DNA from 2 places in the Robertmurraya sp. DFI.2.37 genome. Region 2 is predicted to be linked to the other one. Evidence: riboswitches for the same ligand, from Rfam matches in the RefSeq annotation. Region 2 holds a riboswitch; the other holds the start of a gene.
The links. A riboswitch is a leader RNA that binds a small molecule or an ion and turns the genes downstream of it on or off. The one in region 2 is predicted to bind FMN.

Region 1 (15,752 bases), on a different contig from region 2:
CATTTTTATAGAGATTAGCAAATAAGCGTTTTCCAAAAAATTAAGCCTTTGGGACACCTTCTTGTTACATGGACCAATTTTCTTGTTTTCTGTTTCACAGACCTCTATCTTATGACACTCTTTTTTGAGCAAGGTTTTGTGTGAAAGCACCTTGAAAACTAAGCATTCAAACAGATAAAGTAAAGGGAGACTGTGAGTGGATGAAGATTTCGCCTGTGCTAATTTGGCGTTTTCGGAAGCTAGGCAAGTAAGATTAGTAAGGTGATTATCGAGTTGGAATTGACACGCTCAGTATCCAATCTGAGCGTGTTTTTCAGTGTTACTCGTAATGAACCAAGATTTTCCGTTAGCTTATTTATAACAACCCTGAAAATCCTTTTTTAATCAGCGTACTAATCACTTCGGCCATTTCTTTAGGCGGTTTGTCCATTCCGTTGTTCAACCATTTTCTAATAACGTCAATGCTACCGCTAATAATAAAAGTGCTGACATAATCAGCAATCTCTTTATCAAGAGTGTGAGATGCTCTCCAGTTTTTCATGAAAGACTGATGGGCGAAAATGGTCACTTTTTTTTGGAAGGTGGTGTCCATATTTTCATTTAGAAGTGTTGTACAGACTTCATGTTTTGAATGGAAGTATTCTAACAGTCTCTCAATTAGTAAAAGATCATCCTCATCCTTTTCATAAGTGCATTCATTTAAGTAACCGGCCATATCCTCAATAATTTCCTCTTCTATTTTATTAAGGAGGTCATAGTGATCTAAGTAATGAGAATAAAAAGTGGAGCGATTAATATCAGCGATTCCGCAAATCTCCTTAACGGTAATAGCTGAAATCGGCTTTTCTTGTAATAATTTGATTAATCCATCTTTTAAAGCCATCCGCGTGTATTTTTTTCGGCGGTCTAATTTTGCATTCATTGTGAAATTCCCCTTAATTTTTCGTTTAGTTAAACCCGATAATGGTTCAAATGTTTTTTTACTCATTTCGTGCGAAACCTTGGCTTCACACGAGCTTGAATATTACTGAAGTTCCAGAGAAAGAAAATGAGCGAAAAATCGATACCGATAAGTAACAAAGTATGACTAGAGTGTAGGTAAAGCCAAAGGTGATAGTTAGCCGTTTCTCTCCAGACTGAATGAAAACGTTTGGCTTTCAATGAGCGGAGTTACCAAAATAAGTAATGAGCACTGGAGAAGGAGAAGCAACAAAGAAAGCGAGCGTTGGTCAACCGTCTGAATCTAATTTTTTATTTTATCCAACAGATTTGATGAATATGTTGGGAAAATTACAAATGCTATTAAACTGATTGTTGAATAGACAACACCATGTTTCTATAATGATATGGTGAATAAAAAAAAATGGCAAGAGAGGTGAAGGATGATAAATATTGCAGCACGAATAATCAAACAGAAAAAATCCGTTGCGATTACATTTATGATCCTGACTATTATTTGTACCTTTGCACTTTTTACGGTGTCAGTTAATTATGATATGAAGGATTATTTGCCGGAAGAAGCTGGCTCAACGATTGCATTGGACATTATGGAACAGGAATTCTCAGGTGGCGTTCCATCTAATCGCGTGATGGTAAAGGATGTAACACTTCAAGAGGCTCTTTCTTTTAAAGAAGAGCTTGCAGCAATTGATGGTGTATCTGATGTTACATGGTTAGATGATGCAATCGATATTAAATCACCCCTTGAAATGGCGGATGCGGAAACGGTAGAAACCTATTATAAAGATGGTACGGCATTATTTTTATTCAGTATCCGTCCAGGTGATGAAGTGCAAATTACGAATGCCATCTACGAGTTAATTGGAGAAGATAATGCACTTGCTGGTGAATCAGTAAATACGGCAACCCAGCAAACGATGGCGGGGAAGGAGTCATTGTACGCGGCTCTTTTATTAGTTCCGATTATCATATTTATTTTGGTTATTTCAACAACTTCTTGGATTGAGCCGCTGTTATTTTTAACGGCGATTGGAGTCTCGGTCTTAATTAATATGGGAACAAACTTTTTTCTCGGTGAGGTTTCGTTTGTTACTCAATCGGTCGCGCCGATATTACAGCTAGCCGTGTCATTGGATTATGCTATTTTTCTACTTCATAGCTTTCAAGATTATCGGAAAAAAGTAGCGGATCCACACGAAGCGATGGAACTTGCTATGAAAAAATCATTTTCTGCAATTGCGGCAAGTGCCTCAACGACCTTTTTTGGGTTTATTGCGTTGTCCTTTATGAAATTTGAAATTGGCTCAGATTTAGGTATTAACCTTGTCAAAGGAATCTTGCTTAGCTTTATAAGTGTCATGGTATTTTTACCAGCGTTAACACTTATTTTTTATAAATGGATTGATAAAACACAGCATAAACCTCTGCTCCCAAGTTTTAAAAAGATTGGAAATGCAGTTGTCAAACTAAGGCTGTTAAGTTTTATCGTTGTTCTTTTACTAGTTGTTCCAGCCTTTTTAGCCCAAAGTAAAACGGACTTCACTTATGGGATTGGAGAACAGCCTGAATCAACAAGAACGGGAGCTGACATCGTAAAAATTAAAGAAGAGTTTGGGGAAAGTACGCCAATTGTTTTACTTGTTCCAAAAGGGGACATTGCGAAAGAGGAAGAATTGGTCCATGAACTGGAAGAATTGAAGCATGTAACCAGTGTGCTTGCTTATGTAAACACAGTTAGTGCAGCGATACCACCCGAGTATTTAGAGCCATCTATCACAGAGCAATTTTACTCAGAGAATTACAGTCGAATTATTTTGCAAACTGAAACGAAGAATGAAGGAAATGAGGCCTTTCAATTAATTGAAAAGATTCAACAGGCTGCACATGAGCGATATGAGCACGGTGTCTATCTTGTTGGAGAAAGCGTAACATTGTACGACATTAAAAAAACAGTGGAAGAAGACAATAAGTTGGTTAATCTTTTAACGATTGCTACAGTTGCTTTTGTTCTTTTTGTTACATTCCGCTCGCTTTCAATTCCAGTAATATTGCTTCTTACAATTCAGACTGCTGTATGGATCAATTTATCTGTTCCGTACTTTACTGATTCGCCGCTTCAATATGTGGGATATTTACTTATTAGTATTATTCAGCTTGCCGCGACAGTTGATTATGCGATTTTATTGACGGATGCCTATAAAGAATATAGGAAGGAAATGACCGTTTTCCAAGCGGTAAAAAGAACGGTTGATGAAAAGATATTCTCGATTGGAATTTCTGCATCGATTCTATCAAGTGTGGGATTCATTTTATGGATTACTTCAACGAATCCGATTGTTGCCTCCATTGGGTTATTATTGGGCCGGGGAGCATTGCTTGCCTTTATTTTAGTTGTGTTCTTCCTCCCTGCTATGCTGCTGATTTTTGACAAATTAATAACGAAAACAACTTGGAAAGCAAATTATTATAAGGAGCAATGATCATGAGGAGATTAAAGAAATTTTTATTTGTCTTTGTTGCGATTCTTTTGTTGCTTCCTTCCTTTCTTGTGACGGCTGCTACGAATACAAGTAAGTCGGATGAAATACTCTCCCAGGAAGAAGGGAAAGTTTCTTCAAAGGATGAAGTGGTTTATGGAAAGTTAAGCGCTACTGGTGAAAGACAAGAGTTATATGTTGTCAATATTTTAGATGTGGAGAAAGCAGGTAAAGTCTTTGATTTTGGTGTTTATTCTGACTTAAAAAATTTAACGGATTTAACGAAATTGGAACAGACAAATGGTGCAGTTGAGTTCATGGCCCCAGAAGGAAAGTTTTATTATCAAGGCAATATCAATGACCACTCTTTGCCATGGGATGTTTCCGTATCGTATCTGTTGAATGGAAAAGAAATGGCACCGGAAGAGTTGGCAGGGCAAACTGGGCGTGTACAAATTAGGATTGCCACTTCTGCAAATAATGAAGTAGACCCGCTATTTTTTGAAAATTATTTGTTGCAAGTCTCTCTATCTTTAGACTTAGATATTTATAGCAATATTAAAGCTCCTGACGGTATGCTTGCCAATGCAGGAAAAAATAAACAAATAACTTTTACGGTAATGCCTGAGAAAGAAGAAGAACTACTCGTTGAGGCTGATGTTGTAAAATTTGAACTAGAGGGGATAGACATTTCCGCCGTGCCATTATCAATGGCAATCGATTCTCCAGATATTGACGGAATGGTCGATGATATGGAGTCTTTAACCGATGCTATTGATGAGCTTCATAATGGGGTTGGAGAATTAAATGATGGTGTTGAGGAATTAAACAGTGGCGTGAAAGATTTACGCACGGGATCAGCGGCATATCATGAAGGCATGGAGACTGTTGCAGCATCATCCTCCGAGTTAGTTCGTGCTTCCGAACAAATTGAACAAGCGCTTGCCATGTTAAACAGTTCGCTTACTGGCAATACAGAAGAAATCGATCTTGGCGATTTGAAGCAATTGGAAGGAGGACTTCTGCAAATAGCTGGTAGTCTGAGGGATACATCGAAAGGGTTGGCTACATTAAAAGATCATTATGCTGGTGCTTATGACGCATTAGATCGTGTGATGATTGCGATCCCAACGCACGATATATCTGAAGCGCAAATTCAAGAACTGTACGGAAGCGATGCTGATCCAGCACTGTTGAAGCAATTAATCGATACGTATACAGCAGCGCAGACTGCTAAAGGAACTTATTCAGCAGTAAAAGCTGCTTTTACTGCGGTCAATTCAACACTTGCTGAGGTTAACAGTGGACTAGTAGAGATGGCAGCTCATCTTGAAGCGATGGCGCAAGGAGTTTCTTCCTCATTAGAGGGTTCAGACATGGCAAATTCATTGACCCAATTACAAAAAGGGGTTGGCGAGCTTGCTTCTAATTATAAGAAGTTCCATGCTGGATTAGTCGGTTATGCAAGCGGAGTAGGGCAGTTATCAAGCTCTTATGATCAGCTTGACGGTGGAATTGCAGATTTATCGAAAGGAACTGGAGAGTTAGAAGCAGGAGTTGGTGAACTTCATGATGGTACAGGGGAATTAAAAGAAGCAACAGATGATATTCCTGAACAAATGAGGGAAGAGGTTGACCAAATGATGGCTGAATACGATAAGTCAGATTTTGAACCTATCTCATTCATGTCACCTAAAAATGAGAAAATAAATTCAGTACAATTTGTTTTAAAAACAGAAAGCATAAAATATGAAGAACCGGAAGCTGATGAAGAAGTGAAAGAAGAACCAAAAGGTTTTTGGGCACGGTTGCTTGAACTTTTTAAATGATAGTAACTCATTTTCATGGCTACTGAAGTAAAACTAAGAAGGACCTAATATACTAAAAACAAGTGCAAGTGGGCAATGATTAATTCATGTTCCCCACTTGCACTTGTTGTTTTTTCGTTGCGGGAACTGCAAACACAGCAATCGATTAAACGTGGACGAGTGAGTGCCCACACATCTTACTTAAAATGTTTAAAGAGATTCCCCATTTCAATTGCGCTAACTGCGGCTTCATAACCTTTATTGCCGGCTTTTGTTCCGGCTCTTTCGATCGCTTGTTCAATCGTATCTGTGGTCAGAACGCCAAAAATAATGGGTGTACCGCTTTGTATCCCGGTCGCAGCGACGCCTTTCGCTACTTCATTACTGACATACTCAAAATGTGGTGTCGCTCCTCTTATCACTGTTCCGAGGGTGATAATGGCATCATAATTACCTTGAGCAGCCAGCTTCTTTGCCGCAAGAGGGATTTCAAAAGCTCCTGGAACCCACATAACTGTCATGTCTTCATCTTTAACCCCATGTCGGATCAACCCATCCTCAGCGCCTGCAAGTAATTTACCTGTAATAAATTCATTAAAACGAGAGACCACAATACCAATTTTTAATCCAGTACCAACTAAATTGCCTTCAAGTATTTTTGCCATTTTTTCCACTCCTATTCAGGTTGTTTGCTTAGGTTTGTATGATTAATTGGAACTCAGTCAATTATGAGTAAATGTCCAAGCTTCTCCTGTTTTGTTTTTAAATAATTAATATTGTTTTGATTGCTTGGTAGTTGAAGAGGAACTCGCTCCACGATCGTTAAACCATAGCCAGCAAGACCGGCAATTTTGCGCGGATTGTTTGTGAGTAAGCGCAGTTTTTCAACTCCGAGATTTCTTAATATTTGTGCACCGATTCCATAGTCTCGTAGATCAGCTTGAAATCCTAATTTTTGATTTGCTTCAACGGTATCAAAGCCTTGCTCTTGAAGTTTATAAGCTTTTAATTTATTAATTAACCCGATGCCACGCCCTTCTTGTCTCATATAAAGGAGAATGCCACGCCCCTCTGCTTCAATTTGTGTGAGGGCAGCATGGAGTTGGGGACCGCAATCGCAGCGCTTAGAGTGAAATACATCACCTGTTAAACATTCTGAATGAACCCTGACTAGAATAGGGTCGTCTCCGTCAATATTTCCTTTTACAAGAGCGACATGTTCTTTGTTATCGGTTTTACTCGTAAACCCGATAGCTTTGAAGTCGCCAAACTCGGTTGGAAGTTGAATTTCAACATGACGCTCTATTAACGATTCGTGTTTAAGTCGATATTCTATCAGATCTTTAATGGTTACGATTTTTAAATTGAACTTAGAGGCCATCACGATTAAATCATTGACCCTTGCCATTGTGCCATCATCTTTCATAATTTCACAAATGACGCCTGCCGGCTTGGAATCAGCTAATCGAGCAAAATCAATCGCTGCTTCAGTGTGACCTGCGCGACGCAGAACTCCATCTTCCTTAGCGATGAGAGGGAAAATATGACCGGGTCTTCTAAAATCGTAAGCAGCTATTTGTTCATCAAGTATTTTTTGAATCGTTAATGCCCGTTCAAACGCACTGATTCCCGTTGTTGTTTTGTTATAATCAATACTGATGGTGAAGGCTGTCTCATGGTGGTCGGTGTTTCGCTCAACCATTGGCGGAAGCTTTAGTCTTTTGGCAATCGATTGTGTAATGGGCATACAAATAAGCCCTCGTCCCTCTTTAGCCATAAAATTGATCATTGCAGGCGATACATATTCCGCTAAACCGAGTAAGTCACCTTCATTTTCACGGTCTTCATCATCACAAACGATTATCATCTTTCCTGCTTTTAAATCCTCTATTGCTTCTTCAATTGTATGGAACATGCTATTAATTGCCCCTTTCATAGTGAATCTACAGAAAACCATTTTCTTTGAGGAAGTTAATTGAAAGTTGTCTATCCTCTCTTGATTGCCAAAAGGAAAATAAGTATTTTCCGAGCATATCGAATTCAATGTTGACTTGATCGCCGATTTTTTTATGACCAATCACACTTTCCTTCGCTGTATGGGGAATCAGTGCGACGGTTAAGTGGCCATGCCTGTTCCCGAAGACGGTGAGTGATGTCCCATCAAGGGCAATCGAGCCCTTGTTTAAAACGAGATGATCAAATTCAATTGGAAAAGTAAGCTCAATGTAAATGGCGTTTTCTTTATGTTCACGCTTTATAATCTGTCCAACGGCATCTACATGACCAGTTACAAAATGCCCTCCTAAACGGCCGTTGGCAGTGAGTGCCCGTTCTAGATTTACTAACGAGCCTTTATGCAACGTTGATAAAGACGTGCTTTTATAGGTTTCTGGCATGACATCAACTGAAAAGGAAGTATGGGTAAAATCGATCACTGTTAGACAGACGCCATTGACTGCGATACTGTCGCCGATTTTTAAATCTTCCATTACCTTTCTTCCTTGCAACGTCAGTACGAGCGTATTTTTGCTCGCATGAATATTTTGGATCGAGCCCAATTCCTCGATGATTCCAGTAAACATAATTACGTTTCCTCCTTAGCAAGAGGTTTTGCCGTGATTTTCAGATCTGGTCCAAGCTGATCGACCGCAGTGAATTGAAGATGTGTTCCATCTTTTACAAAATTAGCGCCAAGCCCTCCTATGAAAGGAATCGCATTTTTCCCAGCAATGATTGTTGGTGCGATATAGGCAATGATTTGTTGGAAGGCCTTTTCTGCTATAAAGGAAGCGTGTACTTCTGAACCACCTTCGATTAAGACGGACATGAGCTTTAATTCACCTAATGTTTTCAAAACCTCCTTAATGGAAATTTGCGGATTTTCTTGAACGACAATGGTGATGCCGCAGTCTTCTAGTTCTTTTTTACGAGCAATATGATGCTGATTGCCTGTAAAAATAATCGTTTTTGTTGAGCGATCTTGTACGACATTTGCTGATATTGGCATATTTAGTTTTGAATCTAAAACAATTCGAATGGGATTTTTTCCACCTTGGGGTCGTCTGGTGGTTAAAAGAGGGTTATCTTGTAGGATCGTGTTGATTCCTACTAAAATTCCGTCATGCTCATGACGAAGTTTATGGACATCTTGACGTGATTCAGGGGAAGTAATCCATTTACTATCACCTGTTTTACTTGCTGTTTTGCCATCAAATGAAATGCCAGCTTTGATCGTTACAAATGGAGTGTTCGTTTGAATAAAGTGAAAAAACTTTTCGTTTAACTTTAGAGCTTCTTCTTTGCATAAACCAACCTCGACCTCAATTCCAGCCTGAATTAGCTTTTCAAGTCCTTTGCCTGAAACAAGTGGATTTGGGTCTAGCGCTGCAATAAATACTTTTTTAATCCCTGATTGAATGATTAGATCAGCACAAGGTGCGGTTTTCCCATAGTGGCTACAAGGCTCTAGAGTAACATACATGACTGCGCCTTTTGCATCATTGCCAGCTGTTTGAATCGCATGAACTTCTGCATGAGGAGTACCAGCTTTTAGATGGACACCGGTGCCTACTAATCTTCCATCCTTCACCAACACAGCGCCGACACTCGGATTGGGACTTGTTTGACCCAAAGTAGCGTGAGCTAAAGAAAGTGCTATGTTCATATATTCACAATCATTCATTACAAATAAAAATGGCTCCTTTCTATAAAAAAATCTCCATTGTAACAAAAACTCCCTTACTAAATAGTGTTAGTAAGGGAGAAAAAGGCATCACAAATAAACGTCAAAAAACAGCATTTTTGAACAATTAATCCATTCCTTCTCCCATCCAGACTTTTACTGTCGGCTTTGGAATTTCACCAAATCCACCGTTTTCAAATGAATGAAACCGGGTCACGGACTAAGAGGTACCCCTCATCACCGCCGGTTGGGAATTGCACCCGACCCCGAAGGAAATCCTATTCAATTATAGAAAGCATAGCAGATTTAAATTCAGACAACAAGTATTTGAAACACAATGTTCCCTTATAGTTCATTTTTGCGGAGCTTTTTATAAAAAACATAACTTACTTTTGCATAATCCATTTTTTCTTCGTAAAAACGATGGGCATCATGTCTTTGTAATCCGGAAGAGAGAGAAATGACATCATACCCATTGTCCTTTGACCATTGATGTACATGGTTAAGAAGAGCCTCGCCATATCCTTTTGAGCGGTGATGGCAATCGGTTACCAAATCGCATACCCAAATGAATTTTCCGTTGTAAAGAGTAATCATCGGCATGATTCCAGCAACGGCTACGATCGTTTCATTTTCGAGGAGGGCGAACATTTTATAGTTTTCTTTTTCTGCTGCCTCTCCAATGAGTTGCAGATATTCTTCTTCATTTAAGTGGGTTCTAAGCTGTTTCATAACAGGAAAAGCTTGTTTCCAATCTTGTACGGTTTTCAGTTCATTTATTACAGTCGTGTTCATGTTTTCAGCTCCCCAAAGTTTATAGTTTTATTAAATCATAGATTGAACGGAGTTACGCACAATAAAAATGATATATTCTCTTATGGGCTTGTTACTTTTCCAATTTCTTTGTTTAAGTGTTCATGATATGATAAGTTGTAGAATTTGTGTTCGTATTTTGAGGAGTTGTAATCAACATGGAAAAAGCAGTGAAAAAGATACAACCTCAGCCTTTTTTGAAATGGGCTGGCGGGAAGCGACAGTTACTTCCTGAGATTAGAAAATATATCCCAACTGATATCGATACTTACTATGAACCGTTTATTGGGGCGGGAGCAGTTCTGTTAGATTTACAGCCGAGGAAGGCTGTTTTTAATGATATTAATATTGAACTTGTGAACGTCTATCAAGTTGTGATGAATCATGTAGATGAGTTAATTGAAGAATTACAAAAGCATGACGATGGCAATAATAGCGACTATTTTTATGAAATACGTAATCTGGATAGGAATGGGGAAGACTATAGCAAGCTTTCTCCGGTGGAAAAAGCAGCGAGAATGATCTATCTAAATAAAACATGCTTTAACGGTTTATATCGAGTAAATAGTAAGGGGCAATTTAACGTCCCTTTTGGAAAGTATAAAAACCCGCAAATTGTTAATGAACCGGTGCTTCGCGCTGTTCATCATTACTTAAGTACGAGTGAAATCACGATTTTAAACACTGATTTTGAGAAGGTAGTTGAGGCTGCAAAAGAGGGCGATTTTGTCTATTTTGATCCGCCGTATGATCCAGTATCTGATACTTCTTCTTTTACTAGCTATAGTTTAGATGGTTTTAGAAGAGAAGATCAAATAAGATTGCGCGATCTTTGTGTCCACTTAAATAAAAAAGGGTGCAAGTTTTTATTAAGTAATTCAGCGACAGACTTTATTAAAGAGATCTATCAGGAGTTCCACATTGAAATTGTGGCAGCAACAAGAAGCATTAATTCTGTCGCATCGAAACGGGGAAAAATTGATGAAGTGCTGGTGATGAATTATGAGCCAAACGAAAACAGATAGAGCTTGGGAGATCTTATTTGATCGGCACCGTATTCTCCAAAAAGTTCAGCAGGAGGGCTTTTTTGAAATTCAAGCAAAAGAAATCAAAGAGGTTCGAGAGCCAAGGCTGATGGCTAAGTTTGACCACTTTAGCCATTTGCCAAAGTTGTTTAAAGAACATGGTTTGTCGATTTTACCTCTCTCTCGCTCTAGCTATATTATTGGAGAATTTAATGTTTATGAAAAAGTGAGCTATAATTCAAGGCTTAAGCCGATTCAGGTAGATTTACCAAGTATGATCACGACAATTGACCCTACAAATCTTTATTCGGAAAGCTCGGCTCTCCATTGCGCCCATGTGACCGGAATGATGGAAAGGATTCTTGGAGAGTCATCCTACCAAACGATTTCAGGGAGAATGTCATCGAAAGAATTTAGCTTTCATATTCAAACGAAACAGGGGATGGACCGTTTTATCGAGATAAAAAACTCGCAAATCGAAATTGATGGTGGTTATGAGAGTGAACATCAATTCATGATTGTGGAAGCGAAAAATGAGACGGTTGATGATTTTTTGGTAAGGCAGCTCTATTATCCTTACCGTTTATGGAAAGAGAAGACGAATAAAAAGGTAACTCCTGTGTTCTTTACCTATTCTAATGATATCTTTAGTTTTTTTATATATGAATTTACTGACCCGAATCGCTATAATTCATTAAAGCTAGTCGAGCAGAAGGATTTTATTATCGCTCATGAAGGTATTGTACAAGATGATATTATTAGAGTATTTCGTTCTGCACAAATCGTTCCAGAGCCCGAGATTCCATTTCCTCAGGCAGATTCATTTATGAGAGTTGTGGACTTATTAGGGTTATTGGTGGAGAATGATCTAAGTAAGGAGCAAATTACCTTAAATTATGCTTTTGATGAAAGGCAAACGAGCTATTATACAAGAGCTGGTATGTATCTTGGTTTAATCGAAACGTACAAGGATGAGAATAAGCAGGTGATGTTTCGCTTGACTCGGGTTGGTAGAGAGAGTATGGGGCTGAAGACAAAAGAAAAATTCTTGAGATTGACCCAAGCTATTCTTAGCCATGAGCCTTTTAAGCAAGTATTAGCCGAGTATTTTGAAAAGGGAAGCCTACCAGAAAAGGCCCGAGTCGTAGAGATAATGAAAAATTCCCAGTTGTATAATGTTCATAAAGAGAGTACTTATTTCAGAAGGGCATCGACCGTTATGGGTTGGATTAACTGGATCTTACAATTGCCAGAAACCTATTAAAATGAACGTTTTATTCAGTGTCATGGATGTAAATAGGGACATAATATTATTAAGATAATCCATCTTTATGCGATAATAAAGATGGATTATTTTTTTCTTCATAGTTAAATGAATCTTTTGTGAAATCTGTCAGTTAAGCAGACTTCTATTTTAGTAAGTTCGAATACCCTTTTCATATTGTGAATCGACCTTCATTACTTATTTTTGTCACTTAGCACACTCAATTAATGCATGAAAGGAATGAGCTCTATTTGAATGTTCTAATTTCCAAGTTTAAGGAAGTTTTATATGCCGTCCTTCCGATCACCGTAATTGTCTTGATCCTGAACTTTACACTAACTCCTCTTGATAGTCCAACATTAATTATCCGATTTACAATTGGTGCGATGTTGATTATTATCGGTTTATCCATCTTTTTATTCGGCGTTGATATTGGAATAACTCCAATTGGTCAGCTAATGGGGAAAGCATTAGCAAAGACAAACAAAGTGTGGATTATCATGATTGCCGGTTTGCTGCTCGGTTTCTTTATTTCAATTGCCGAACCAGACTTACATATTTTAGCTGGACAGGTCGATTTTGTTACATCAGGCCTTATTACAAAAATGAGCATTGTCATTATTGTTTCGATCGGAATAGGCGCCCTTATCGCTACAGGACTAGTCAGAATTGTTTACAACTTCCCCCTATACAAACTATTAACGGTTTTATACATAATCATTCTTATGTTGTCATTTTTTACAACTCCCGAATTTTTAGCGATCTCCTTTGATGCTTCTGGTGCAACAACTGGCGCGCTAACCGTACCATTTATTTTAGCCCTTGCCCTAGGGGTATCTGCTATGAAAAAGGATAGCAAAGCGTCTGAAAAAGATAGCTTTGGCCTTGTAGCTATAGCTTCAACAGGGGCAATCATTTCCGTTATGATTATGAATATTATATCAAAGTCGGATAAAATTACAGGCAGCTTGGAAGAACATGATGAGCAATCTTATTCAATACTGGGGCCATTTCTACATGAATTTCCGGTCATTGCACAAGAGATTATTATTGCTTTGCTTCCGATTCTGATTATTTTTCTTTTATTTCAGAAATTTTCCTTTAAAATGTCGAAAAAAGAGGTAAGGAAAATTGTCACCGGATTAGTATTCACATTTATTGGTCTTGTTTTCTTTTTAGTTGGTGTGAATGCTGGGTTTATGGACGTTGGAAGAGCGATCGGCCAGTCTATTGCCTCTTTGGATAATAAAGCATATCTTATTATTGTCGCATTTGTATTAGGGCTCGTGACAATCTTGGCCGAACCAGCAGTCCATGTATTAACGCATCAAATAGAAGATGTAACGAGTGGGTATGTAAGGAGAAAAGTGGTACTATTTTCCCTTTGTATTGGCGTAGGAGCTGCCGTAGCATTATCCATGTTAAGAATCCTTATTCCTGAGCTTCAGCTTTGGCATTATCTTCTTCCAGGTTATATTTTGGCAATTGGAATGACCTATTTTGTTCCTAAGTTATTTGTAGGGATTGCTTTTGATTCTGGCGGAGTGGCATCAGGACCAATGACTGCTACTTTCATATTAGCGTTTGTCCAAGGTGCAGCGGAAGCGATGGAAGGAGCCAATGTTCTTGTCGATGGTTTTGGAATGATAGCTATGGTCGCGTTAACGCCTTTAATTACTTTACAAATCGTTGGATTTATCTTTAAATTAAAATCAAAGAAGAGAGGAGTGGTGAAAAATGTCCAGTAATTCTGAAATGAACATCTTTGAACAGGTTTGTATCATTGTTGATTTTGGCAAAGGAAGCAAGATCATGCAAACAGCAAAGAAGCATGGGATTTCAGGAGGAACTGTTATACTAGGAAAAGGGACTATAAAAAACCGCCTCTTGGAAATGTTAGCCATAAACGATATAAGAAAAGAGATTGTAATTATGGTTTCTAATAAAGATACAGTGAGTCAAGTTATTGAACAACTGGCGCATAAATTCAAATTCACAAAGCCGAATCAAGGTATTGCCTTTACAACCTCTGTTGGTCGCGTTATTGGTGCAAGAAGCTGCAAGAGTGCTCAATTAAATGAAGGTAGAGGTGCAGAAGAAAATATGTATCATGCTATTACCGTTATAGTGGAAAAGGGAAATGCAGGGGACGTTATTGACGCCGCAACCGAAGCAGGTTCTAAAGGAGGCACCATTATTAATGCAAGAGGATCTGGTATTCATGAAACGAGTAAATTATTTTCAATGAATATTGAACCAGAAAAAGAAATGGTATTAATTTTGTCAAAAAAGGAAAGTACAGATGCGATCGTTTCTTCCATCCAAAAGAAACTTAAAATTGATGAGCCTGGAAATGGTGTTATCTTTATCCAAGATGTAAATAAAACTTATGGATTATATGAATAATATGAAAAGGCAACCACTCGATTAAATGTGGTTGCCTTTTCATATTGACTGGTTATCTTTCATTTTTTGTTATTTGCTAAACATTCACGATCGATTGCCTCAGGAAGTTTTTCAAGCCAGCCGTGCTTCACCATAATGTTATAGCAAATAGCTCCAGCCTGCATAGCGTGGTTAAAAACTTTTTTATAATTTAAGATAATATCTGTTCTAAGGCTAGCTCCTAATGAAGCACCATAGTAGGAGAGGGCAGTATTTACGAGAAAGGCGGCATGGAACATCATTAATTTATCAGAAAATGGACTTGTAGTAGAGTTTGTAATTTCAGCATCCCATTTTTCAGGAATTGGGAGATGATCCTGCTCTAATATCGTATTAAAAGTCTCGGCATCCTTATTTGCTAGTTTTACATTTTTTAACATAAAGTCACGGACATCTTCTGTTTTTGCTACTTGACTGAAGGCCAAACTTAAAGTTCTCACAAAGCCGGTCTTTTTTGAATTAAAGAAAAGATTGCTTATTTCGTTAATATTGAGCGGTCTTTTGTCACCAATTAAATTGGATAAAATACCGGTCGAACTGGTAAATTCAGTTCCGTTAGGAGAAGGAATAATCGGAACTGGGGAATATTTTGGTTGTTGTTCAGCTAATTTTACAATCTTTTGAAATAGTTCTTTAGATGATTCTAGACAGTCAAAATAATAATTTTGAATATCCACTCTTTGCGAATTGGTTATAGCTAAACTGTAAGCAGTTAATCCGTGAATGGTCATAATATAAGAATAAAATAAGAGAAATTGATCTGAGAATAGGCGTGGAGCTTTTAAATTGACATCATTTTCAGTAAATCCAACAGGAATTTGGAAGTCGGCATTTTTTAGGAATTCCTCAATGTTTACAATATGTTTTTCGGCCAAACGCAATGACCATTTTATTATCGATTTGATTTCATGATCTTCAACAATTTTCAAAAAGTATTTATACATACAAATCGCCATGCTATCGCCTAAATACTGCAGCCAAAGTGCTGATATTTCTGCAGTGGTTAACTGTTGCTTACTTTTAGCAGTTCCCAAAGCACTTACCTCCAATAGAATGTTAATTAATCAGTATGTAGTTATTTTATGGTAACGGCGATGAACTATACAGATAAATTGCGGAGCTTTGTTAGAGATAGACGGGACTAATGAAGAGTTAGTAAGCGAGAATATTACAGGACAAGAGAACATCATCCTAACGCTATTTATTTCATGCAACTACTTTTAAGTGAAATAAAAGGGGAGCGACGCAAATTTAAGATTTGATACGTAAAAAAGCGAA
Region 2 (15,752 bases):
CCAAGTGATAGGATAGTGCCTCATCTCCTGGTGAATATAGTAATATCGCTAAGCTTTTTTTTCCATCTCGACCAGCACGACCAATTTCTTGTATATAAGATTCCATTTGCAAGGGCATGTGATAGTGAATGACAAAGCGGATGTCTTCTTTATTTACACCCATACCGAATGCACTGGTTGCACAAATTAAATCGAGTTGTCCATGGATAAATTGCTGTTGAATAAGGATACGGCTTTCCTGATCGATTCCCCCATGATAAGCCATAACTTTATGAAAACCATCTGCCTTTAATCGTTCAACTAGCGCTTCTGCCTTTTTGCGACTGGAAAAATAAATAATACCTGGTCCTTGAAGAGACGAAAGCAACTTTATCAGGTGATGTTCCTTTTCCTCAGGAGCAGCCACTTGCTCTACCTTAATCGCAATATTGGGACGATCCATTGAAAAAATATGTTCATCCCAAGAAGTTAGTTTTAATACTTGGGCAATATCTGTAACTACTTCTTTCGTAGCTGTTGCTGTCAAAGCTAATGTAAGTGGATTACCAAGTTGCTCTCTTATTGTTCCCAGCTTCATATAATCTGGACGAAAATCATATCCCCATTGTGAAATACAATGAGCTTCGTCGATCACAAACAAAGAAATCGGCAAGCCTTGCAACCTTTGTTTTATTTCATCAAGGTTTAACATTTCAGGGGAAATGTAAATAAATTTATATTTGTTTAGCTGACGTAAAGCTTTGCTTCTGTCTGCGCCAGTTAAAAATGAATTGAGCGCTATTACTCTTTTTTCTCCTTGCATATGCATTTGCTCGACCTGATCTTGCATGAGCGACAAAAGTGGTGAAATGATCACAACGATACCTGAAAGTACATATCCTGGAAGCTGATAGCACAATGACTTCCCTGTGCCAGTAGGTAAAACAGCAATCGTATTTTTCTTATTTAGTACAGATGACACAACCTCTTTCTGTCCGGGGCGAAACGCAGAAAAGCTGAAATGTTCCTGCAATTTTTTCTCTAGCTCAAAATTCATTATCTTCACCAAGCCTAGTCAAAACTAATCGGATTTGAAAATAGGTTGCTTCTGGAACCAATTCACGGATCTGTTTCAATTGTTTAGAAGTTGCCTGTTTATGCGCAGCCGTAATCAGTTTTATTTTTTCCTTCCCTACAAACGGTTCAATTTGAAATGAATTCATTTGCAGGGCAAGTTCAACAATATGATCCTGTATTGTACTAACTTTCAATTTTCTGATTTGAGCGATTTGTTCGAGTGAAAATCCTTTATTTAAGAGTACCAACGTTTTCTTACTTGTATCTGTTAAAAGAAGATTTGTTTCAATATCTGTTATAAGCGATGCTAACAACATGAATGTTTTCGGTTCTTTTTGAATTCTAAACAAAATATAATGTAACAATGCCTGAAATTGAAAATGATACAGGGTTTGCTCTATTTTTAAGGACTCACATGCCTGTTTTTCTGTCAAACCAATTGTCTCAAATCCAGTTAAACGAATGACAAAAACACTTGGATCGATTTCTCGGCAATCTTCCAAAACATGAATGAGCTCATGATATAAGCGATCGCTAAGTTCTTTGCGATTAAATCGATTATGGAGAAGATAATTTTTCAACCATTTGAGCAAAGGTTTCTTTCGCTGGATGGGAATATAATTTCGATCTTGGTTAGCCAAATGTGAAGTTACTTGAACCAATAACGAGATCCTCTGCCAAAAGATATTAGCGTATTGGTAATCCCAACCGTTCAAATAGGATAAAAACGGATGATTTTCAGACTCTTTTTTCATATAGGTTAAACCATCTCTTGTAAGCTTATAATACTGCTCATTCGTTGCCGTAACTAAATTTTGTTTTTCAAGCTCCTCAATGATCTCATCAAATTGCTTTCTTGTTAAGAAATCACATGTTTTATAAAATTGCGCAATTTGGAAAAGATGGGCATCTTGTATCGTCTGGAAAGATTTCTTTCCAGATAGGAGATGATATAAAGAGTATATAGTTCTCTCGTCATTTATTTTATGTAAACAGAAAAGAACAACAAAATATATAAATCGAGTTGGCATCCTATCACCCTATTACTATATTTTGAAAAAAAGTTCCTCACGAGAGAGCAACAACACGTTTTTAACGGTATTCTTATATATCATAATTCGACGTGTTTCCCTATTTATTTTAACATGAAAATGAAATAAAGGCTCCTATTCCGTTCCAAAACGTTGTTATGATAAGCATTCTCATTATTTTTTTATTGAAATGTTACTCATACAGTTTTACAATAAAGAATGAGGGAATACGTTTCAGAAGCTTTTATGAAATGTATGAAAATAAATGTTTAATTCATTGGGAGGTTTTTACATGGCAAAATATACAATTGTTGACAAAGAAACATGCATCGCATGTGGGGCTTGCGGAGCTGCTGCGCCAGATATTTACGATTATGATGATGAGGGTATCGCATTTGTAACGCTTGATGATAACGAAGGAATTGTTGAAATTCCAGATGTTTTAATAGACGATATGATGGATGCTTTTGAAGGCTGTCCAACTGATTCCATTAAAATTGCAGACGAACCATTTGATGGAGATCCATTAAAGTTTGAATAGAAGTAAGCAAGCGCAAGGGTCAACTCGTGCCGTTTCTAACTAGAAGGGGCTGTCCTTTCGATATAGGAAGCCTTAATTGTGATAGCAATTCTTGGCCGACTAATCGTAAGCAGTAAATATCTAAAGTTTGTTAGGCTTTGGCTACTTGCACCGATCAGATTAACCACTTGAAAGAGTGTTTCATCGAAGCAATCGATATTTCGGAAACAAAAGAAAAACTCCTCTCTTTTTTGTGAGAGGAGTTTTTCTTTTAAAGGCATGAGCTTTTCTCTGTTATTTTTTATTTATATTCGATATGCTCTCTGCTTTCCAATCCAAGTACTCATTCTAGTAAAGAGAAGCATAAAAACGATTGATATTAAAATCCCTTTAACAATATTGAATGGAAGTATACCGGCGACAATCATTTGCCTTGTTTCCTCACCGGACATTGCCGGGAACCCCATAAACATTGTATAGGCTGGTAGGATAACAAAGTAATTTAATACACTCATGACAACAGCCATCAATATCGTTCCAACAATTAATGCGTAGGTCATTCCTTTTTTCGTTTTTAATTTTTCATAAATATAGTATGTTGGAATGACGAATAGAACTCCTGCCACGAAATTTGAAAAATGGCCAACTGGAATACCGGTATCACTGCTTGTCAAAATATAATCCAATACATTTTTAAATAATTCAACCAATATCCCAGCAACTGGTCCAAAAATCAATGCAGCGATTAAAGCTGGAATATCACTAAAATCGACCATTAAAAATTTTGGAAAAGGTGGTAATGGAAAGTTTAGAAGCATCAGAACAAATCCGATACTACTTAACATTCCGATTGAAACTAAAGCTTTGATGTCGTACTTCTTCATTTTCCTCTCTCCTTTTAAGGGATCCATCTCTCCTAAAGAAGAAAGGTTCAGCGTTATTAAGCTATACCCATTGATAAAGAACAACAAGATGCTCACAACCTAGTTGAATCCATTTCTCAATAAATAAAGTGAAAAAATGCACAACCAATTCGTTCTTCTGGAAGATAAACTCCAGTGAAAAAATCTATGGATTAATGCTCGTTTTTATCGCATTATTTCGAAATGGCTAGATGTTTTACATCTTGAATATTCCCTCCAAAAACAAACTCCCCCAAGTTTACTTGAGGGAGAATAAAACGGCACGCTTAATAAACATTCAAACTAGCAAATTTGAACGCTTGCAGAACCTCCATCTTCTCCCATCCAGACTATACTGTCGGCTTTGGAATTGCACCAAATCCTGCCAAAGCATTTCGTTAAGCTCAAGAAGAAACTTCTTAAATTCACTTATGCTTATAATTGGCTCGCGGGCTCAGAGACTAACTCTCATTACCGCCGGTCGGGAATTACACCCTGCCCCGAAGATAGACCAATATTTAATTACACCATTATTATAGCGTACTGAAGCAACTTTGTGAAGAAGTTAACCTTATGCTCGATATTTTTTGTTATTTTCACCGATTTTATGGTAAATTATAATAGTAATTTCATAAAAAGATAGGCATTTTATCGCCTCAGAAAAAAACATAAACATTTATATAGAAGGAGATAAAAATGGATAAAATACTTATTTTCGGTCACAAAAATCCGGATACGGATACCATTTGCTCAAGCATTGCATATTCTTACTTAAAAAATCAACTTGGCTTGAATACCGAGCCTATCCGCTTAGGTGAGATTAACGGAGAAACTGAGTTCGCTCTAAAAACATTTGAGCAAGAAGTTCCGCGATTTGTTCAATCCGTATCAGCTGAAGCAAGCAGTGTTATCTTAGTCGACCATAACGAGCGACAACAGAGTGCAGACGACATTAATGATGTACGTGTTTTAGAAGTTATTGATCACCACAGAATAGCTAATTTTGAAACAAGTGAACCGCTCTACTATCGAGCTGAGCCAGTCGGTTGTACTGCGACGATTCTGAAGAAACTGTTTAAAGAAAATAATGTAGAAATTGAAAAAAATATAGCCGGACTAATGCTATCGGCAATTATTTCCGATTCTTTATTATTTAAATCTCCTACTTGCACAGATGAAGACATTCAAGCGGCACATGAACTAGCTCAAATCGCAGGAGTAAATCCAGAAAAATATGGTTTAGACATGCTTAAAGCTGGTGCTGACTTAAGCAAAAAATCAGTTGAACAGCTCATCTCCCTCGATGCAAAAGAGTTCCAAATGGGCAATAGTAAAGTTGAAGTTGCTCAGGTTAATACTGTGGATATCCAAGATGTTCTCTCCAGGCAAGCTGAAATCGAATCGGCTCTTCAAGCTGTCATCGCTGATAAGAGCTTAGATTTATTTGTCTTTGTCATCACGGACATATTAAATAGTGATTCTACTGCTATTGCTCTTGGTCGCTCAGCTGATGCTGTCGAAGAAGCCTACGGTGTGAAATTAGAGAATCATACCGCCTTATTAAAAGGGGTTGTTTCCCGCAAAAAACAAATTGTACCTGTTTTAACGGATGTATTTAATAAAAGATAAATCAAATAAATAAGAATCGCAGACGCTATTGCCTGCGATTCTTATTTATTTGTGACACATACCCCAAGTAAGCGTTTTCTTATGATAACGAACATTAATTCCTCATTGACAGATTAATATTCGTTTTGTAAAATAATCAGAAAATTGATAATTGGTAGGAGATGTTCAAATGTATCGAGTTTTAGTAGCCGATGCGATTAACGCAGAAGGCTTACAGCCATTATTAGACTATGCAGATGCTCAAGTAATTGAAAAAAAAGTAACAGACACAGATGTTGAATTAGAGACAATCGATGCTTTACTTGTAAGAAGTGCTACAAAAGTAACCGAAGAACTCCTAAAAAAAATGCCTCAATTAAAAATCATTGCACGAGCGGGAGTAGGCGTTGATAATATAGATGTTAACGCGGCAACAAAACGCGGAATTATTGTCGTCAACGCACCGGACGGAAACACCATTTCAACTGCTGAACATACTTTTGCAATGATGGCTTCATTAATTCGCAACATCCCTCAAGCGCACGCATCTGTCAAAAATTTAGAATGGAACAGGAATGCTTTCGTTGGAAATGAACTAAATGGGAAAGCTTTAGGAATTATAGGCTTAGGGAGAATTGGAACAGAAATAGCAAAACGCGCAAAAGTATTTGGAATGACAGTGCTTGTTTTTGATCCGTTTCTTACAAAAGAAAGAGCCCATAGTATTAATGTTGAGAGCTGTACTCTTGAACAAGTACTGGAACAGGCGGATATCATTACTGTACATACTCCTCTTACGAAAGAAACAAAAGGCTTGATAAATGAAACAGCCATTAAAAAAACAAAAAAAGGGGTCTATTTCCTTAACTGTGCCCGCGGTGGCATAATCGATGAGCAGGCATTAGCTGTCTATCTCGGAAACGGCCATGTTGGTGGAGCTGCTTTGGATGTTTTTGAAGAGGAGCCTCCTGGAGAGCATCCCCTTCTAAAATTTGATAATGTCATCGTCACTCCACATTTAGGTGCTTCCACGAAAGAAGCCCAATTAAATGTGGCAACACAAGTCGCTAAAGAAGTAAGAACCTATTTTGAAGATCGTCCAGTTACAAATTCCATTAATCTTCCAGCAATGTCTAAGGATATTTATGATAAGATTCAACCGTTTCACCATTTATCAAAACAGCTGGGCTCGATCTTATCACAATGTGTAAAAGAAGGGATCGAGGAGTTATCAATCAATTACGCCGGTAGCGTCACTGAACTCGAAACCTCATATTTAACAAAAGCGCTATTATCTGGTTTCTTTAAAAACCGTATTGACGTACATGTCAACGAAGTAAATGCCCTGCTGACCGCAAAGGAGCGAGGCATAACCGTCGGAGAGAAAATTTCAACAAACTCTTTTGGATATGCAAATTGTATTACCGTTACAGCCAAGATTGAAAATAGACAATTTTCATTAAGAGGTACTTATATTGATCATTATGGTCCGCGGATCGTTCATATGAATGACTTTAATATTGATTTCCATCCAGAAGGAAATTTATTATACATCCAACATATGGATCGCCCCGGTGTCATTGGCCGTGTTGGTAAAATATTAGGTGATCTCGCCATCAATATTGCGACTATGCAAGTAGGTCGAAAAGAAGTAGGTGGAGAAGCTATAATGGTGCTGTCTTTTGACAAACCACTGGACTCGACCGCTCTCCAATTACTATCTGAACTAGACGACATCGTTTTAATGAATCAAATTACTCTTTAAACTTATTCATATCTATCGATCGGAGGAAAAAACTCCTCCGATTGTTTATTGCTGCTTAATCGTTAAAATTTGCTGTGGCTGAATTATTTCACTGCTTAAATGATTGATCTCCATCAGTTCTTCAACTGATAAATGAACTTCCTCTGCGATACTAGTTAATGAATCCCCTTGTTTAACAATATATTGCTCTTCAGAGGGTTCTTCAATGATTAATTCTTGCTCTGGAAGAATTACATCATTTACTAATTGGTTCGATTCCATAATCGTAACAACGGACGATTCGTATTTTTCCGCTAATTCCCATAAAGTATCTCCACTTTGAACGACGTGAATAACACCCTTCGTTTCTTCCTCTTTATATTCCTTGCTTTTCGTACTCTCTATCTCATCTTCCAAATCTTTTTCCTCACTAACTAATAATTGATAATCGTCAGTGAGTAAATATTTTGCTATATCCTCATTTAAAGCTTCATCTGCTTCGCCTATAGCATCCGTTTCCTCCATCACTCCTGCAACCTCAACATGCTCCTTTTGCTGTACCATTGCTTGAACGGTTTCTCCTACACCAACTTCTCCAAGAATGGCTACAGGGTTGAGCGAGTTCTCTTTATTAACCGTCCATTCTTTTTTATGTATTTCGAAATGTAGATGTACTCCTGAAGAACGACCCGTGCTGCCCATTTCCCCAATAATGTCCCCTTGTTTAACACTCTGACCCTCACTTACATTTCGTTTCCTAAGATGGGCATAAACCGTTTCAAAATTATTTGGGTGTTTTACAAATACGACATGACCATATGAGCTTGAATAATAGGATCTACTAACCGTTCCTTCATCTACTACATAAATCGGTGTTCCTAATCCTCCTGCTATATCAATTCCTTTATGCTGTCCATTCCGTGTTCCGTATGTATCGGTTACAATCCCATCCGCCGGCCACATCCAATGTGCTGCGGCTTCCTTTATATCTATTGTCTCTGCTTGAATATTTTTTCCTCCTATAAATAACAGGCTTATAAAAAAGGCCATAATCCCAGCAATTAACAAACGCTTTGCAAAGTCTCTCATTAGAATCCTCCTTAATTTGAGCTTTTCCCTACACGATATGACAGCTTGTACGTTGTTAGAACTACTAATTAAGCGGAGTAAAATGAAAAACCTGTCAAATCCTCTCCTCGCTATGTAAAATTCTTTTTTAGAAAGACATTTGTTATTATTTGGATAGTTTTCGTTTTTTTATACAAAAATTATTGATTTCGGTCCAATTACAAAAAAATGGGTTGTCGAAAGTTCATTTCTTTGAAGTTAAACTAATCTTTTTAGCAGGCATAAAGTATGACTATGTAAGAATAGGTTGCGCCCCCTAAATCATTGCTACACATTAACGCATCCTAAGGAAAGGTATCGGTTAATAACTCAGTTCTAATTTACTTTTGGAACAATATTTATCTCAAAAAAACAAGTGGGCCATTAGCTCACTTGTTTTTTTACAGGGTACTTCAAATAGTGCCCCCCACACCTATAAACTTGTCACTTACGCCGCAAGACAGACATTTTCAGCTCAAATAATGAGACGTCTTACAAACTAAGACAAAAAATCAGCCTTTAGAGATCTTAATTTAATATTTCTCTTTTATTAGGAGCAATCGGAACATTTATTTCCTCATTAAAGACGAATTTTCCAATTTTCTCAAGTTTACTATACTCAATTTTTACTTTATTATAATTAAACTCTTTCGCTGTTAGTAAGATTGCTTCAATTGTCTGAAGGATTGTTTTTGTGCTAGTCATATCAGAATCTTCATTTAGCTGTAGGGTTAACATCCCCTTCTCCCCGTGTATTTCTTCAATATCAATATTTTGAGGGATCGACGCACTTAACTGATGAGTATCAACATTTTCCTTCATTGCATTTAATGCCGCTTCAATATTCGTGAATGATTTTTCATACGGAACTAAATAAGGGACTTCTGGATTCACATTTGAATAGTAAAAGTAGTAAGCATAATTTCCATCATCCGAAAGATCTAAGCCAGGGAGTTCCCCTTCATTCCCCAATTCAATTCCTGGTTGATTATCTGTATATAATTCAATTCCCGTTAACCCTAAAGATTTAGCAGTTTTCTTAATAACAGAAGTAAAAGCTATTTCGTTTGCAGAACCTTGATAGGTTTGACCACTTGGAACATTCACCTTTAAAATATCATCTTTGATGACCGATAGTTCCACATTTTTTAATGGGAACGTCTCCGCAAGTCCCCATTCCTTTTCATGTAACTTTGCCATTGTCTCTGTATACTGCTCAAAAAGAGACTTTCCCTTCTCCTTTGGGATGAGTACAGTTATAGGTACGATAATTTGATTTTGCTCATCTGGTATCGCAAAAGTAAGTGTATTTTCTTCCGCACCATTTACATCTTCAGCATATACGGCAGTGTACTCTTGCTTAATATCAGTGATTGAAGAAGTCACTCCTTCTTCAGTAGCCTCATCATTAGTAGGGATATCTTGCTTTTCCTCAACTGCACTGTCATAAACGACACCTGCATCCTCATCTTTGATTATATTCATTTCTGATCGTTCAGCTTGCTCTGTCGCATTTCCACTCTCCGCTGATTGTTCAGAGGAAGAATTTTCGCCTAAAAGATTAGAAGAAAGTACTGCTACTATTAAAATCACTGCAGCAGTAGCAGCAGAAGGGATGAGCCAGGAGCGTTGCTTTCTCTTACTCAATCTAAGTGAAATGTTTTGATATATATCACGAGGATCGCGATTGTCTTCGATCTTGGGCATTTCTCGTAGTAATTTCTCAAGCTGTTCATCGCTCCACTCTGATTTTCTCACTTGTTGTCCCCTCCTTTGCCATTCTTTCTTCCATTTCTTTTTTCAATACTTTTAAGGCTCGGTGTTGAGTTGTTTTAACCTTGCTTTCTGTCCAACCTAAAGCTTCTGCAGTTTCAATAATGGTCAATTCTTGAATATAACGCAATATGATAACCATCCTTTGATCAACTGTACAATGGTCTAAACACTGATATATCAATGAAATTTCCTCATTTTGTAAAGCAATTTCTTCAGGGATAGGACTATCATCTTTAATCTGACCAGTAGTCCAATCAAACTTTTCAGCAATTTTCTGCCGCCATCCTTTTTGCTTTCGGAAATAATCAATTGCTACGTTTCTCGCAATTGAAAATAGCCATGTTTTTTCACTACTTTTCCCCTCAAAACGGTCATAAGATTTTAGTACCCTTATATATACCTCTTGAACAAGATCTTCAGCTTGTTCCCTATTTTTCACCATATAAAAAATAAATTGAAAAACGTCATGATGATATTTTGAATACAGCTCATCAAAAACGGAGTCCATTGGTTTCCCTCCCCGTTCAACCAATTAGTCGTAATATTATCCACAAAAGTTACATTCATATTGTCGAAATTTTTGTAACTATGATTGTCCAAATCATTTATGTTGATCACTCAAGGTCACTTCGTCAATTTCCATTTCTTTAAAAGAAATACACTAATATCACTAATATAGTATTTTTCAATAAAAAAAGGAAGAAGTTTTGTAAAACTCCTCCCTTTTTTAAAAGATGATGATGAGCTATGACCCGATATTATTTTATCCAGATTACCTAGCCTTGCTCTTCGTATCTCCTTTATCTCAGTCAGCCCCGTCCAGTCCATACGGCGCTAAACAGGGAACTTCCGCTTTTCGATTTGGCTAGCTCCAGCGGCTATCTCCTTGCAAACTTCAGCCCACCTCCCTACGATAAGTCAAACTCGATTCGCTTTCGCTTCTCGGTTTTCCTTTATCTCAGTCGCTGTCCTTCCAGTTTGTACGGAGATGAACGAGCCGCTTCCGCTTTTCGATGTTCCTTGTGAATCAAGATGAGTCGTCAGTTTTCTTGTTGTTCTTATAAATTTCGAGGAATGAAAAAGGAAAATGTCGTTCCATGTCCGTCTTTACTGTGAACGGAAATATGTCCTTTATGGCTCTCAACAATATTTTTAGCGATAGCAAGTCCTAACCCTGTTCCAGAACGGCCTCTTGTCCTTGCTTTATCCCCTTTATAAAAGCGTTCAAAAACAAAGGGAAGGTCCTCTTCGAGAATGCCTTTGCCAGAATTGAATACTTCAATATGAAGCCCTTTCTCTTCTATTTTCCCCGAAACGACAATGATGCCATTATCCTCTGTATGCCTAATCGCATTATCAATTAAATTAGTCAAAACCTGTTCAATTCGATCCCCATCAAAATAATAGGTCAATTCCAAATTGTAAAAATCACCTTTTAAATGAATTCCCTTTTCCTTTGCCAACCCTTGGAATTTTCGAATAATTCTTTCCAAATATGATTTCACTTCTATTAAACTAATATCAAGCTGGATATGTCCTGCTTCCATACGAGCAAGGTCCAATAATTCATTTACAAGGCGGCCCATTCTTAGCGATTCATCATAAATTACCCTTGCCATTTCCATCTTTTCCTCTTCTGATTCGGCAATTCCATCTACAATCGCTTCACTATAGCCTTGCATCATCGAAATCGGCGTTCTTAATTCATGTGAGACGTTGGCAATAAAATCTTGTCGCAGCTTGTCAAGTTGACGTTCCTCGGTCATATCGCGAACAACTGCGACAGCACCACGAATAAAGGTATTATTATATAAAGGACTTACAATAATGACCCAGAATCTTCCTTGAACAGAGATTTCACCGACTTGCTCTTGTTCTGTGTTTACCGCAAGCTTGAAAAGCTCCATTACTTCATAAGGAACTTCTTCCGCACTTCTTGATTTCCCATCCTGCTCAAAATACCAGTCCTGTAAAAATCTTTCAGCAGGAGGATTCGTAATCAAAATCGTACCGTCACGATTAAATGTTATAACTCCATCGACCATACTGCTAAGAATGCTGGATAGCTGCTCCTTCTCTTGACTGAGGGCGTTAAGATTAAACTTTAACTGTCTCCCCATTTGGTTAAATGCGGTCGCCAACTCCCCGATTTCATCATTTGTTAAGATCGGTACCTTTGTATCGAACTTTCCTCTTGCAATTTCAAAGGCTGCCTCTTTCATTTTACGCAGAGGAGCATTAATTCTTGTCGCTAAGAAAAATGCAAAAATAGTCGTCAAAATAATGGCTACTCCAGCAGCAAGTAAAATAAACTTCTTCGTTGAATTGGATGTCTCCTCCATCACCGTTAACGATTGCATGATAAAAACTGCACCCTGTTCTTTTCCTACCATGTCGATCGGTGTACCGATGATTAATAAGCGCGAATCCTCATCATCATTTGCCATTGGAAAATTGGCCATTTTTTTAACTGTTTTGTTCTCAGTAAAAACATGCATTAATTCAGGATCTGTTAAAAAGTAAGTTACAGGTAATCCAAAGTTCTCATCCATTGTGGGCGAAGAAAAATACTCTTGTTCATCAAAAATAATCATCGCCTCTGTCTTATCATCGAGAAGTTCCCAAGCCAACTGAAGGCCGATACTTTCATCCTGTTCTTCCAAAAAGTGCGAAATACGTGTAGCTGTTTTCTGAAGATTACTCTCCGTCTCATTGATATGATAATTTTCAAAGAATTCCAGCAGCATCACTGTTAAAATAAACAGGACAAATATAACAAGAAAAAGAATGGTAAACCAGAGCTTACCAACTACACTGCGCCAAAACATCATTCATTGACAACCTCAAACTTATAACCTACACCCCATACTGTTACAATCATACTGGCAGCATCCTCTGAGACTTTATTCAGCTTTTCACGTAAACGTTTAACATGCGTATCAACCGTTCTCAAATCTCCAAAGAATTCATAATGCCAAACTTCTTTTAAGAGCTGTTCCCGATCAAATACTTTATCTGGAGACTTTGCTAAAAAATAAAGAAGTTCATATTCCTTCGGTGTTAAACTAACTTCTTTGCCTTCTGCCAAAACTCGATGAGCGTCATTATCAATCGTCAGACTAGGAAAAACAATGACATCTTTTGTGGTTGTTTCCGTTTGTAAATACGACGTACTTGAAGATCTTCTTAGCAAAGCTTTCACGCGGAGTACAACCTCACGAGGACTGAATGGTTTTACAATATAATCATCTGTACCCACTTCAAACCCTTGGACACGATTCACTTCTTCTCCTTTAGCAGTAAGCATAATAACTGGAGTCGCTTTCTTTTCTCTTAATTCTCGACATACCTCAATCCCATCTTTTCCAGGCATCATTAAATCGAGCAAAATCACATCATAATCATTGGCAATCGCTTTTGCTAATGCCTCATTGCCGTCTTCAGCTTCATCAATTAAATAATCTTCTCTTTCTAAGTACATTTTTAAAAGACGTCTAATTCTTTCTTCATCATCGACAACCAAAATTTTTACTTCTTTATCCATAATCGCTCCCCCTATCATATCCATTTTCAATACTTCCATCATAAGTTCTAAAAAGTATTACGTGCTTATACTTCATTATAAACGATTGACTAAAAGTTAGACACTAATGTAAACACGTTGAAACATCAGCAGTGTCTAGGTTAAAAACGCTCACATCCTATTTTGAAAAATGCCTCCACAAAAAGTGAAGGCAATATATAAATTTCTAATAACCTTATTTCTTAACCAGCATAGGAGTGTAGCCCAGCAATAACTAAGTTAACGGCGATTAAATTAAACATGATGATCGCAAAACCAATAACAGCTAGCCATGCCGATTTCTCACCATGCCAGCCTTTAGCTAAGCGAAGATGTAGGAAAGCGGCATAGAAAAGCCATGTAATCAATGCCCAGACCTCTTTTGGATCCCAACCCCAGAAACGAGTCCAAGCGATTTGCGCCCAAATCATTGCAAATACTAGACCGCCTAAAGTAAAGACCGGAAAGCCAATCAAGACTGAACGATAACTAATTTCATCAACTAAATCGAGTTTAATGTTCTTCGTTAATGGCTGCAGGGCAGCACCAATTCTTTTTCTGAGAATCAGTCTAATTAAAAAGTATAAGCCCAACCCTACCACTAATGACCAAACTACAGTATTTAATTTTTTGGCATTTATAATACCTGGCACTTGAACCCATGGCTCAAATGTTCCATCTTCTATTACCTTCCATTCGTTTGGACCAATAACTGCTGGAATTGTATAATCCATTTCTGCTTCATATCCATTTTTATCGATATAGCTGTAGGAAGCCTTGTAATCCGTAATAGCAAAAGTAGACGTAACGGCAATAAATGCAACAACCGATACAATTGAATACATAATCACTTCTAGCCAGAAAGTACTTTTGCTACGTTTTGTATGATCAATGGCTTTAACTAAATAAATGAGTGCAGCGCCAAAGCTTACTGCGAGTATTGCTTCTCCCAATGCAACAGTTGAAACATGGATTTGGAGCCAATGACTCTGTAATGCTGGTATTAAAGGTGAGATTTCTCTTGGGAACATGCTTGCATATGCAATGATTAATAGCGCAATCGGCAAAACAAACATTCCTAGAATCGATGTTTTATAAATAAAGTATATTAAAATAAATGAAGCAACTAAACACATTCCAAAAAACGTCGTATATTCGAACAGATTGCTTAATGGAGCATGTCCCGCTACAATCCATCTCGTAATGAAGAAGCCTAATTGCGCTATGAAGCCAATAATGGTAATAACAATTCCAATTTTGGCCCACTTATCAAAAGACTTCTTTTCTTCATCCAATCCTTTTTTCTGCCTAATCGCTCCTCCAAAAAAAGGAATGGCCACTAAGTATAAAATAAATGCTATTAATAAAAGGTTTGAACTTAAACTAGCCAACCTACTTCCTCCTTACTTATCTGCATATTTCACTACTCATGATTACTATTTTTTTTCTCGGAATCTTGGTTTTCATTCTCTTGAAGCTGATCCAACGGTTCCTCTATCCCTGTCCCCTCCAATATTGTACTAATTTCACGCTTGAGTCCATGCCAATTTTTATTGGTATGAGCAGCTACCCAAATTTCGTCATCTTTTCTTCTTAACCAAATTCGTCGATGATTCCAATATGAGCCTTGGGCAACTCCAATCATAAAGATAAAACCGCCGAGAGCGAATAACCAGAGTGTTAAATCCTTTCGGACCGTTAACCCCGTAACATCATTTGTTTCAATTCCTGAGAAGCGAAGCTGGTATTCGTTATCACCGAAAGGCTCAAGGTTTTGTTGAATAGCTACAAAGCTAATTTCACCTTCTGGCTTTTCTGGCGAGAACATTTTAAATACGAAGGCCGGATTATTTGGGATACGTGATTTCGTAGTCGGTTCTCCGCTTTCGTTAAATTCAAAGTCGGGGAAATAGCTCATTACTTCCACCGAGTATCCATCACCCAGGTCATATTTTGTTTGTGGATCATTTAGTTCAATAGTAAGCTCTCCAAATTCCTCCTTGCTTTTTTTGTTCATCATCGTGAAGGACATTGTCGATAACTCACCTAACCTATACTCTGTTTGATAGAGAGCATAGCCATCAAATTTCAAAGGCTCATTCACCCGAATATTGAATTCTTTAATTTGTTCTAATTTTGCTTCTTCACCTGGAAGAGAATCATCTGCCTTTTTATAAAGAATGACATCCGATTGGAAATTTTTCGGAACCATTCCGGCATTTTCAATTGCTTCACTAAAAGCTTCGTTGTCTTTATCCTTATCATACACTTCTAGTGTAAATTCTTTATTTTCTAGATAATACTCCCCGTTTGTTTCAGGGATTACTTTCGTTTCTCCTTCTCTAATCCAAAGCATATCATCAATGTACATGCCAGGAACGAAGCGCAGTATTCCACCTAAAAGAAAAATAATTAAGCCACAATGGTTGACATACGGACCCCAACG

Region 1: another riboswitch for FMN. It lies ahead of ribD (bifunctional diaminohydroxyphosphoribosylaminopyrimidine deaminase/5-amino-6-(5-phosphoribosylamino)uracil reductase RibD); the one in region 2 lies ahead of PZE06_RS05735 (ECF transporter S component).

Annotation. Positions count from the first base shown of each region.
Region 1 covers NZ_JARGEJ010000009.1:3,437-19,188, reverse strand. Annotated here, with positions in the region: gene PZE06_RS07035 (TetR/AcrR family transcriptional regulator) at 356-922, opposite strand; gene PZE06_RS07030 (efflux RND transporter permease subunit) at 1,383-3,440, shown strand; gene PZE06_RS07025 (YhgE/Pip domain-containing protein) at 3,443-5,266, shown strand; gene ribH (6,7-dimethyl-8-ribityllumazine synthase) at 5,443-5,910, opposite strand; gene PZE06_RS07015 (bifunctional 3,4-dihydroxy-2-butanone-4-phosphate synthase/GTP cyclohydrolase II) at 5,964-7,160, opposite strand; gene ribE (riboflavin synthase) at 7,189-7,827, opposite strand; gene ribD (bifunctional diaminohydroxyphosphoribosylaminopyrimidine deaminase/5-amino-6-(5-phosphoribosylamino)uracil reductase RibD) at 7,830-8,927, opposite strand; FMN riboswitch at 9,060-9,205, opposite strand; gene PZE06_RS07000 (GNAT family N-acetyltransferase) at 9,273-9,722, opposite strand; gene PZE06_RS06995 (DNA adenine methylase) at 9,899-10,765, shown strand; gene PZE06_RS06990 (type II restriction enzyme) at 10,743-12,029, shown strand; gene PZE06_RS06985 (DUF1538 domain-containing protein) at 12,281-13,777, shown strand; gene PZE06_RS06980 (P-II family nitrogen regulator) at 13,842-14,435, shown strand; gene PZE06_RS06975 (DUF3231 family protein) at 14,495-15,508, opposite strand.
Region 2 covers NZ_JARGEJ010000007.1:21,055-36,806, reverse strand. Annotated here, with positions in the region: gene PZE06_RS05750 (RecQ family ATP-dependent DNA helicase) at 1-1,036, opposite strand, end outside; gene PZE06_RS05745 (YpbB family protein) at 1,026-2,087, opposite strand; gene PZE06_RS05740 (ferredoxin) at 2,380-2,628, shown strand; gene PZE06_RS05735 (ECF transporter S component) at 2,913-3,491, opposite strand; FMN riboswitch at 3,839-4,021, opposite strand; gene PZE06_RS05730 (manganese-dependent inorganic pyrophosphatase) at 4,206-5,138, shown strand; gene serA (phosphoglycerate dehydrogenase) at 5,308-6,882, shown strand; gene PZE06_RS05720 (M23 family metallopeptidase) at 6,928-7,950, opposite strand; gene PZE06_RS29835 (GerMN domain-containing protein) at 8,497-9,726, opposite strand; gene sigX (RNA polymerase sigma factor SigX) at 9,701-10,252, opposite strand; gene PZE06_RS05705 (ATP-binding protein) at 10,803-12,575, opposite strand; gene PZE06_RS05700 (response regulator transcription factor) at 12,572-13,288, opposite strand; gene ccsB (c-type cytochrome biogenesis protein CcsB) at 13,510-14,697, opposite strand; gene resB (cytochrome c biogenesis protein ResB) at 14,730-15,752, opposite strand, start outside.